2 regions of the Streptomyces sp. NPDC102402 genome follow, and region 2 is predicted to be linked to the other one. Evidence: riboswitches for the same ligand, from Rfam matches in the RefSeq annotation. Region 2 holds a riboswitch; the other holds the start of a gene.
The links. Region 2 has a riboswitch for cobalamin ahead of metE (5-methyltetrahydropteroyltriglutamate--homocysteine S-methyltransferase). Riboswitches for the same ligand answer to the same signal wherever they lie in the genome.
Positions count from the first base shown of each region.

Region 1: another riboswitch for cobalamin. It lies ahead of ACIRJR_RS09085 (ribonucleoside-diphosphate reductase subunit alpha); the one in region 2 lies ahead of metE (5-methyltetrahydropteroyltriglutamate--homocysteine S-methyltransferase).

Region 1 covers NZ_JBIWKR010000002.1:917,348-922,436, forward strand. The annotation lists gene ACIRJR_RS09085 (ribonucleoside-diphosphate reductase subunit alpha) at 1-2,062, opposite strand, end outside; cobalamin riboswitch at 2,195-2,331, opposite strand; gene ACIRJR_RS09090 (GNAT family N-acetyltransferase) at 2,371-2,874, opposite strand; gene mctP (monocarboxylate uptake permease MctP) at 3,023-4,657, opposite strand; gene ACIRJR_RS09100 (DUF3311 domain-containing protein) at 4,654-4,821, opposite strand.
Region 2 covers NZ_JBIWKR010000009.1:245,882-250,970, forward strand. The annotation lists gene metE (5-methyltetrahydropteroyltriglutamate--homocysteine S-methyltransferase) at 1-1,951, opposite strand, end outside; cobalamin riboswitch at 2,114-2,330, opposite strand; gene ACIRJR_RS25665 (S1 RNA-binding domain-containing protein) at 2,646-3,230, opposite strand; partial or broken gene ACIRJR_RS25670 (isocitrate lyase) at 3,356-3,603, opposite strand; gene ACIRJR_RS25675 (alpha/beta fold hydrolase) at 3,647-4,483, opposite strand; gene ACIRJR_RS25680 (TetR family transcriptional regulator) at 4,871-5,089, shown strand, end outside.

The DNA.
Region 1 (5,089 bases), on a different contig from region 2:
GCACGTCATCGGGGATCCAGGCGAAGCCCTGGACGGAGCCGCTCGCCTCGCGCAGTGCCTCACGGGTGCGGGCGTCCCAGACGCCGAGCCTCTTCAGTTCCGCCACGAGATAGCCGTTGACCTGGAGAAACTCGCCGCTGAGCGTCTCGCGCTTGAAGAGGTTGGAGACCTGCGGCTCGATGCACTCGTACACCCCGGCGATCGAGGCGATCGTCGCCGTCGGCGCGATGGCGAGCAGCAGTGAGTTGCGCATCCCGCTCTTCGCGACCCTGGCGCGCAGGGCGTCCCAGCGCTCCGGCCAGTTCAGCTCGGTGTCGTAGTGGTCGGGGTGCAGCACACCACGGGCGGCCCGGGTCTCGGACCAGGCGGGCAGCGGGCCGGACCTCTCCGCGAGGCCGCAGGACGCCTCGTAGGCGGCGAGCATGATCCGCTCGGAGATCTTCGTGGAGAGCGCGCGGGCCTCCGGGGAGTCGAAGGGCAGGCGCAGCTGGAAGAAGACGTCCTGGAGGCCCATGGCGCCCAGGCCCACCGGCCGCCAGCGGGCGTTGGAGCGCCCGGCCTGCTCGGTGGGGTAGAAGTTGATGTCGACGACCCGGTCCAGGAAGGTCACGGCGGTGCGCACGGTGGCGTCCAGCCGCTCCCAGTCGATCGAGCCGCCTTCGACGAAGGCGCCCAGGTTGACCGAACCCAGGTTGCAGACGGCCGTCTCGCCGTCGTCGGTGACCTCCAGGATCTCCGTGCACAGGTTCGAGGAGTGCACCACGCGGCCCGGCTCGGCGGTCTGGTTCGCCGTTCGGTTGGAGGCGTCCTTGAACGTCATCCAGCCCTGCCCGGTCTGCGCGAGCGTCCGCATCATCCGGCCGTACAGCTCACGCGCCGGCATGGTCTTGCGGGCCAGTCCCCTGGCCTCCGCCGCCCGGTAGGCCGCGTCGAACTCCTCGCCCCACAGGTCGACCAGCTCGGGGACCGCGGCGGGAGAGAACAGCGACCACTCGGTGTCCGCGTCGACGCGGCGCATGAACTCGTCCGGGATCCAGTGCGCGAGGTTGAGGTTGTGCGTGCGCCGCTGGTCCTCGCCGGTGTTGTCGCGGAGCTCCAGGAACTCCTCGATGTCCGCGTGCCAGGTCTCCAGGTACACGGCTGCCGCGCCCTTGCGCCGGCCGCCCTGGTTGACCGCGGCGACCGAGGCGTCCAGCGTCTTCAGGAACGGGACGATGCCGTTGGAGTGCCCGTTGGTGCCCCGGATGAGTGAACCCCGGGCGCGGATGCGGGAGTACGACAGACCGATGCCGCCCGCGTGCTTGGAGAGCCGTGCCACCTGGTGGTAGCGGTCGTAGATCGAGTCCAGCTCGTCCTTGGGCGAGTCCAGCAGGTAGCAGGAGGACATCTGGGGGTGCCGGGTGCCGGAGTTGAACAGGGTGGGGGAGGACGGCAGGTAGTCGAGCCGGCTCATCAGGCCGTACAGCGCGGCGACTTCGCCCAGGGCGTGCTCGGAGGTGTCCTCGGCGAGCCCGGCGGCCACACGCAGCATGAAGTGCTGCGGGGTCTCGACGACCTCACGGGTGAGCGGGTGACGCAGCAGGTACCGGCTGTGCAGTGTCCGCAGCCCGAAGTAGCCGAAGCGGTCGTCCGCTCCGTCGGCGAGCGCCTGGTCGACCAGGGCGTCCAGCGCGTCCGCGTGCAGGGTGACGAACTCGGCCGTGCGGTCGGCGATCAGGCCCTCGCGGTGTCCGACGGCGACCGAGGCGGAGAAGGAGACGGCGCCCTGGCCTGCCGCCTCGTCCGCGATGGCCAGAGTCAGGAGCCGGGCCGCCAGCCGGGAGTAGGCCGGGTCCTCGGAGATCAGGCCGGCGGCGGCCTCGGTGGCCAGCGACCTCAGCTCTGCCTCGTCCGACCGCGCGTTGCGGCCGCGCAGCGCGGCGGCGGCGACCCGTCCGGGGTCGGTGTCGGGCAGATCGGCGGTGAGACCGGTCAGGGTCCGCAGGAGTGCGGTCCCGGGCGCGTCGGTCGTGCGGCCTTCGAGTTCCGCGGCTGAAACCGGGTCTGCTGGCGCGATGGTCACTGGGGCTATCCCTCGCTGGGCTCAGGGCCTGCGGATACGGGGCAGCCGGACACGGCACCCGGAGAGGGCAGCACGGTGCGCGGCGTCCACCGGCTCTCCGCGAAGCCCGGACGTCTCGTCGTCCGGTTCGGTCGAGCCGGACGCGCTGTCGACAGGTCCTCGGACTCCGCGGTGCGGAAAAGCGCACCGATCACACCGTTGCGGGACAGTTCCGGATTCGCACCGGATTCCCCTGCGACGACAGCGAGGTCGAGCATACATGTGGGGGCTGCTGATTGAAGAAGCCCCCACATCTTGTGTCGCGAAGGTCAGAGATCCAGACGGTACGTGAGGAGTGGAGGGCGGCCGGGCAGTGGGCTCCAGTCCCGTTCCGGGGAGCGCGCGAAGCCCAGGCGCCGGTAGATCCGGTGGGCGCCGTGCATGGCCGGATGCGTCGACAGGACGATCCCGGAGAGGCCTCCCGCGGCCCGCGCCCGGTCGACGCAGGCCCGTACGAGCGCCTCGCCCGCTCCCCGTCCACGGGCGGCCGGTGAGACGGCCAGCATCCGGAACTCCGCCTCGCCCTCCCCGGCGATGTCGGCCCACGGACTGCCGGGAGGGACGTAGGCGACACCGCCCAGCACGTCGCCGTCGGCCCCCACCGCGACCAGCACGTCGGCCTCGGCCGCCCGGCGGTCCACGGCGCGGAGCTGTTCCAGATAGGGATCTTCGGCGCCGAAGTCGAGAAGCCCGTCACCGAGATACGCCTGGGCGGTGATCTCGCCCAGCTCCTGGTGCTCCGTGGCCCGGATCGGTCTGATCGATACGTCCATGGGCGCAGTGTGCCGCAGAGTGCCGGACCGGCGCTCCCCCGATTCGGCCGTGGCACCGGGACCGTCGGGGGCCGGTCGCGCGAAGAGGCCCCGGCAGGGGTTCTGTTCGCCCTGCCGGGGCCTCCTCGGGCTCGGGAGCCGCCGTGGGTCAGTGACCTCCCGGCGCGCCCACCGTGGCCGGCGGGAGCTTCTCCTGGACGCCGGGGTCGCCCACGTCCGCGGTGTAGTCGGACGGGGACGTCTCGTCGATGCCTGCCGGGGCCTTCACCGCGTTGAGGACGAAGGTCAGCACGACCACCACGACGACGTTCAGCACGAACGCGGTGAGACCGATGTAGCCGATCTCGCCGATACCCGGGATCTCCTTGGAGGACCCGCCGAAGTGCTTCTGGGTCGGGCTGGCGACGCCGTAGGCGGCCACCGTGCCGTAGATCATGCCGACCGCCCAGCCCGCGATCAGTGCCCAGCGGTGGAACCACCGGGTGAACAGGCCGCCCACCAGCGCCGGCATCGTCTGGAGGATCCAGATGCCGCCCAGCAGCTGGAAGTTGATCGCGACCGTCTTGTCCATGGTCAGGACGAAGGCGAGCGCGCCGACCTTCACCAGCAGCGAGACCAGCTTGGAGACCTTGGTCTCCTGGGCCGGGGTGGCGTCGGGCTTGATGAAGTCCTTGTAGATGTTGCGGGTGAAGAGGTTCGCGGCGGCGATCGACATGATCGCGGCGGGCACGAGGGCGCCGATGCCGATCGCGGCGAAGGCCACGCCGGCGAACCAGTCGGGGAACATGTTCTCGAACAGCTGGGGAATCGCGAGCTGGCCGTTGTCGACCTTGATCCCGGCGGCGATCGCCATGAAGCCGAGCAGGGCGAGCAGACCGAGCATCAGCGAGTACAGCGGCAGGATCGTGGTGTTGCGCCGGATCACCTCACGGCTGCGGCTGGAGAGCGTCGCCGTGATCGAGTGGGGATACATGAAGAGCGCCAGCGCCGAGCCGAGTGCCAGCGTGGCGTAGCCCCACTGGCCCATGTCGCCCGGGACGAGGCCCGCGACGGGCTTGCCGGCGGCGTCGTTCTTCGCGGAGAAGGCCTCGCCCGCCTTGGCGAAGATGTCGTCGAAGCCGCCGAGCTTTATCGGGATGTAGATGATGGCCACCGCGATGACCAGGTAGATCAGGCCGTCCTTGACGAACGCGATGAGCGCGGGTGCGCGCAGCCCCGAGGAGTACGTGTACGCGGCGAGGACGGCGAACGCGATCAGCAGCGGCAGGTCCTTGATGAACCAGTGCGTGTTCTCGCCGCCGCCGACGCCCATGACGTCCAGCACGGCCTGGATGCCGACCAACTGGAGCGCGATGTACGGCATCGTGGCGAGGATGCCGGTGAGGGCGACCGCCAGCGAGAGCCCCTTCGAGCCGAAGCGGCCCCGGACGAAGTCCGAGGTGGTGACGTAGCCGTGCTTGTGCGAGACGGACCACAGGCGCGGCAGGAAGGTGAAGATCAGCGGGTACACGAGGATCGTGTAGGGGACGGCGAAGAAGCCGGCCGCGCCCGCCGCGTAGATCGCCGCGGGCACCGCGACGAAGGTGTACGCCGTGTAGAGGTCGCCGCCGAGCAGGAACCAGGTGACCCAGGTGCCGAACGACCGCCCGCCCAGGCCCCATTCGTCGAGGCTCGCCTCGTTCTCGGCCTTGCGCCAGCGTGCGGCCATGAATCCGATGACCGTGACGGCCAGGAAGAAGAAGATGAATACGGTGAGTGCTACGCCGTTGACGCCGTCCTTCACGCGGACGCACCTCCCTTGCGGGCGCGCTGGTCACGCTGCCACAGCTTGTACGCGATCATGGTCAGCGCGGTCGAGACGAGCACCCACAGCATCTGGTACCAGTAGAAGAACGGGATGCCGATGAAGGTCGGTTCGACCTTCGCGTACGAGCTCACCCAGAGCATCGCCACGAACGGGGCGATCAGGCAGAGTGCGATGACCACCCTGGCGGGTGTCACCGTCGGTGCTGTCGTTGCTGTCGGTGGGTGCGCATCGGTTTCCTCTGACATGTGGCGACTCCGTCCCCTCGCTGATCACCTGGTGTAATGCGCAGGAAATCTAGGCGAGAGGCCCGGTCACCGTCACCCCCCGTCCGCATTGCGGTCCTGCAACGGTCCGGTGTCGCCCGAAATGACTGATCCCCCTGGGGGGACAGGGGGATCGGTCGCGCGC
Region 2 (5,089 bases):
TGTCCGGCCGTACGCCGCTGGTGGTGAGCCGGAACGACTCGGTCGCCCAGGCCAGGTAGGCGGCGTGGTCGGCCGCACGCAGGGGCAGGGTCTCGCGCAGAGCGGGCTCGTCGACCTGGATGACCGAGGTGCCCGCGTGTTCCAGGTCGTTCACTTCGTCGCGCAGTGCGAGTGCGACCTGGCGGGCGGTGTCGCCCAGAGGTTGGTCGTCGCGGACGAAGGACCAGGCGAGCATGGTGACCGGGCCGGTGAGCATGCCCTTGACGGGCCGGCCGGTGAGCGACTGGGCGTACGTCGTCCAGCGCACCGTCATCGGTTCGGGGCGGGAGACGTCGCCGGCCAGGACCGGCGGGCGGACGTAGCGGGTGCCGTAGGACTGGACCCAGCCGTGCTGCGTGGCGAGGTACCCCGTCAGCTGCTCCGCGAAGTACTGCACCATGTCGTTGCGCTCGGGTTCACCGTGGACCAGGACGTCCAGGCCGGTCTTCTCCTGGAAGGCGATGACGTCACCGATCTCGGCCTTGATGCGGTCCTCGTATCCGGCGGTGTCGATGCGTCCGGTCCGCAGGTCCGCGCGGGCGGTGCGCAGTTCGGCGGTCTGCGGGAACGAGCCGATGGTGGTCGTCGGCAGCAGGGGGAGGCCGAGGTGTGCGCGCTGGGCGGCGGCCCGCTCGCCGTAGGGCTGGGAGCGGCGGCCGTCGGTGTCGGTGATCGCGGAGGCCCTGGCCCGTACTGCCGGATCGCGGGTGACAGGAGAGTCGGAGCGGGAGGCGAGGTCGGCGCGGTTGGCGGCGATCTCGGCGGTCACCGCGCCGGTGCCCTGGGACAGCCCCTTGGCCAGGGTGACGATCTCGGCGGTCTTCTGCCGGGCGAAGGCGAGCCAGCGCAGGATCTGCGGGTCGATGTCCTTCTCCGGCGCGGTGTCCAGGGGGACGTGCAGCAGGGAGCAGGACGCGGCTACATCGACCCGGTCGGCGAGGCCGAGGAGCGTGGCGAGGGTGGCCAGGGACTTCTCGTAGTCGTTGATCCAGATGTTGCGTCCGTTGACGACACCGGCGACGAGCCTCTTTCCCGGGAGCCCGCCGACGGCGGCGAGGTCCCGGAGGTTGGCTGCGGCCGCGCCGGTGAAGTCCAGCGCCAGGCCCTCGACCGGGGCCTTCGCCAGAACAGGGAGAGCCTCGCCGAGCCGGTCGAAGTAGGACGCGACGAGCAGCTTGGGGCGGTCGGTGAGGGCGCCGAGGTCCCGGTAGGTGCGTGCGGCGGCGTTCAGCTCGGCGGATGTGCGGTCCTGGACCAGAGCGGGCTCGTCGAGCTGCACCCACTCGGCACCGGCGGCGCGGACATCGGCGAGCACCTCCTCGTACACCGGCAGGAGGCGGTCCAGAAGGGTGAGCGGTTCGAAGTCGGCCGGTGCTCCGGGTGCGGGCTTGGCGAGCAGAAGGTAGGTGACAGGGCCGATGAGCACGGGCCGGGCGGTGTGTCCGAGCGTGAGGGCTTCCTTGAGCTCGGAGACCTGCTTGGAGGAGTCCGCGGTGAAGACGGTGTCCGGGCCGAGCTCGGGCACGAGGTAGTGGTAGTTGGTGTCGAACCACTTGGTCATCTCCAGCGGGGCGACGTCCTGGGTTCCGCGCGCCATCGCGAAGTAGCCGTCGAGAGAGTCGGCGTGGACGGCCTCGCGGTGCCGCTGCGGGACGGCGCCGACCATGACGCTGGTGTCCAGGACGTGGTCGTAGTAGGAGAAGTCTCCTGTGGGGAGCTCATGGATGCCGGCATCCGCCAGTTGCCGCCAGTTGGACCGGCGCAGTCCGGCTGCCGTCTCCTGGAGGGCGGCGGCGGTGATCCGGCCCTTCCAGTAGCCCTCGATGGCCTTCTTCAGTTCCCGGTTCGGGCCCTGGCGGGGGTAGCCGTACACGGTGGCTCGTGCCGCCGCGGCCGCGGGCTTCGCTGTCACGGAAATCTCCTTCGCGAGATGACTCCTTGAGATCCCGGAGACAGGACACGGACGCGAAGGGATGACGCACCGGACGGAACACGTGCACGCCCTCGGCGTGAGGTTCTGCCTGGTATGTACGCCGACCCGCCCACGAGGTCACCGGGATATCCGTACGCGAGTGGTCGCGTACGGGCAACGGGCAGGTCTTCGGACTCGCGGGCACATCTGCCGGGGCAGACTCCTACTGGCCGTCGCTTCCCGGATCCGTCCGGATCCAGTGCTCTTGACGGCGGTCGTTCCCACTCACCGCTGCGGGGCAGTCCCGGATTCCCACCGGGTTCCCTCTTGCGACGCGTCTGCCTGGCGGGCAGGGCGAACCAGCTGCACCGGCCACCATAGAGGGTCGAGCGCTCCTCGGACGTCGCCGTCCAGATCCCCGGGACGTGACGTGAGCCACCGGGGCCGTCCGGCGGGGAGCGCAAGCGGGGCGGGCAGCAGACCACCGTCCGCCGCCCGCCCTCCTCCACAGCACCGCCGAGCCTCTCGGCCCGGCAGCGACCCGGTGTTCCTCAGGCGTGGAACCCGCGACCGATCCCGCCACCTGCCACAACGCCCGTTGCCGACCGGAGGAGATGGCCGCGGCCGTGCCCACTCGGCATCTGTGAGATCGCCCCGCCCCATGCTCACCTCAACGATCCGGGCACGGAGGCCGTCACGTGGGCAGCACGCCCCCTGCGTACCGGCCGCTCTCCGGACTGGAGAGGAACACCCGGCGGCCTGGCAGATCGACTTCCCGGACGACGACGGCAATCTCATCTCCGACCTCGAAGCCCTCTGCCGGACCCGCCGCAGGGCGCCCGTCGATCTCTCTGGACGGGACCAGCCCCAAGATTCCGTCCTCGAGCTCGACGAAGATGCCGATGGGAACCACCTTCGCAACCGTCCCGCGGAATTCCTGGCCACCCACCGTGCGTTCGGCGAAATCCTGGAAGGGGTCGCGCTCCAGTGCCTTCAAGGACAGCCTGGCCTCGGCGTTGTAGGTGTCGAACCCAAGGAACTCGCAGGCGACACGCTGCCCCACCTGAACAACATCGGTGGGATGATCGAAGCGCCGCCAGGACAGTTCGGGGATACCGAGGAACCCGACACCGGGCAGGGTGGGATGATCAGGCCCGTCGTCCAGGGCCACGAAGACCCCGAACCGTTCGACCGCCGCGACGGTGCCGGACAGGATGTCGCCGCAGTGCAGGGACTCCAGGAACGCCCAGAGTTCCGGGCTCTCAGACTGCCGATCCATACCCGCAACCCTGGCACACGACGTCATGTGCCAGCCATGTCCGCAAGCTGAAGCGACCGCCGCGGTCACGCCGTTCGATCCGACGGACCGTGGAAGGCCGGCCGCAGCGATTCACACAGGCCCTGGTGGAACTGCTGTTCCTGGGTGGAGCCGGTCAGCGCGGTGGTGGAGGAGGCCGGGTTGACTGCCGTAGAGATCTGGCCGAAGCAGCCGGTGCCGACCTCACGCTGTGCTGCACCGCGCTGAAGCCGTACTCCTGTGCTGCGAACCCGTGCTCCTGGATGTCGACGTAGGCGGTCATGCCGTGCTCGGCGTAGCCGCGGGCCAGGTGGATCATGCCGTGGACGAGGGAGTGGGATCCGGCCTGGGCGATCAAGTTCCGGACGCCGTCGGAAGCCGGAGTACCGAGAACGGGTTCAGCCTTGGAAGAACCCGATGAGCTTCGGCGCGAGTTTCTTGGGCGCCATGACCACCGCTCCGTGATTGAGGCCCTGGAGCGTGTGATGGCCGGCGTCGGGCAGCACCTCCGTGACCGCCCGCGCGGCGCTCTGGAAGCCGTCCGGGCTCTTGGACCCGGTCATGACCAGGGTCGGTGCAGTCGCGGGCGACCACATCCCGGCGGTGAGGGGTCTGCCCTGCTGGGTGTCGCCCATGACCGCGATGTCGTAGGGCAGGGTAGGGGCCATCGCCTTGAGGTTCGACCACACTCCGGGCATCAGCCGCATCGATCCGACCATGAACGCGGGCATGCCCTGGGCCTTGGTCATGAAGACCTTGACCGCCTCGCCGCGCCGGTCCTCGGCGATCAGACCGTCGATGTGCCGTGCGAAGTCCCGCGGCGGTCCGAAGTCGCCGGGGGCGACGGCGAAGGGCGGCTCGTAGAGCGCGAGGCGCTTGATGTCCAGGCCGGCCGCGGCTGCGCGCAGAGCGAGTACCGCACCGGACGAACTGCCGAACACCGAGGCAGAACCGCCCGCATGCTCGATCAGCGCCGCGATGTCGTCGATCTCGCGCCCCACCGTGTAGTCGGCGTTGTTGCCGCTCGCGCCCCGGCCGCGGCGGTCGTAGTTGACGACGGTGAAATGCGGGGCGAGGAGCCGGGCGAGTTTCCTGGTGTCGGAGCGGTCGGCCAGAGCCGAGGACACCAGGATCACCGCAGGCCCGCTGCCGGACTGCTCGAACGCGATGGGGGTGCCGTCACTCGAGACAACCGCGGACTTCACGGTGGCCGCCGGCCCGCTGGTTGCTGACATGCTCTTCTCTCCGCTTCGCGTGGAGGTGCCGTCTCCTGATGCAGATGAGACAGCGGCTCGGCGGAGAAATCATCGGTCCCGCGGGATCGAATTCCGAACCTCGTGCGCCGAGCGGCCGTGGCCTCAGTCCTCGTGGTGGCGCGACCGGTCCATGCGACGGGCGGGCCGTGCGCACGGCAGTGGTGTGCGAGCTGGCAGGAGTCCGTGCCTGGCGCCATCTGCCGCTGACGTTCGGCACATCCTCCGGCACCGCGCGTCGCCGCTTCACGAACTGGACCGAGGCCGGCTTGTGGGGTCCGCTCATCTGCGAGACCCCCGCCATCCGGTCCTGTCGGGGGCTACGGCGGCGCCGACCTGTCGAACTCCGCGCGGAGGTACCCTTTCGGGATGACCCAGCCCCTTATGCCCGCCGAGCGGCGGCCCGCGAATCACGGGCCGAAGGTGGCTGCCCGCAACCGGGACGCTCTGATCGTCGCCGCGCGAGAGATCTTCGCGTCCCACGGACTGGACGCCCCGCTCTCCGCGATCGCGCGGCGCGCCGGGGTCGGGCAAGGCGTCCTGTACAGGCACTTTCCCGACCGGTCGGCCGTGGCGATCGCCGTGCTG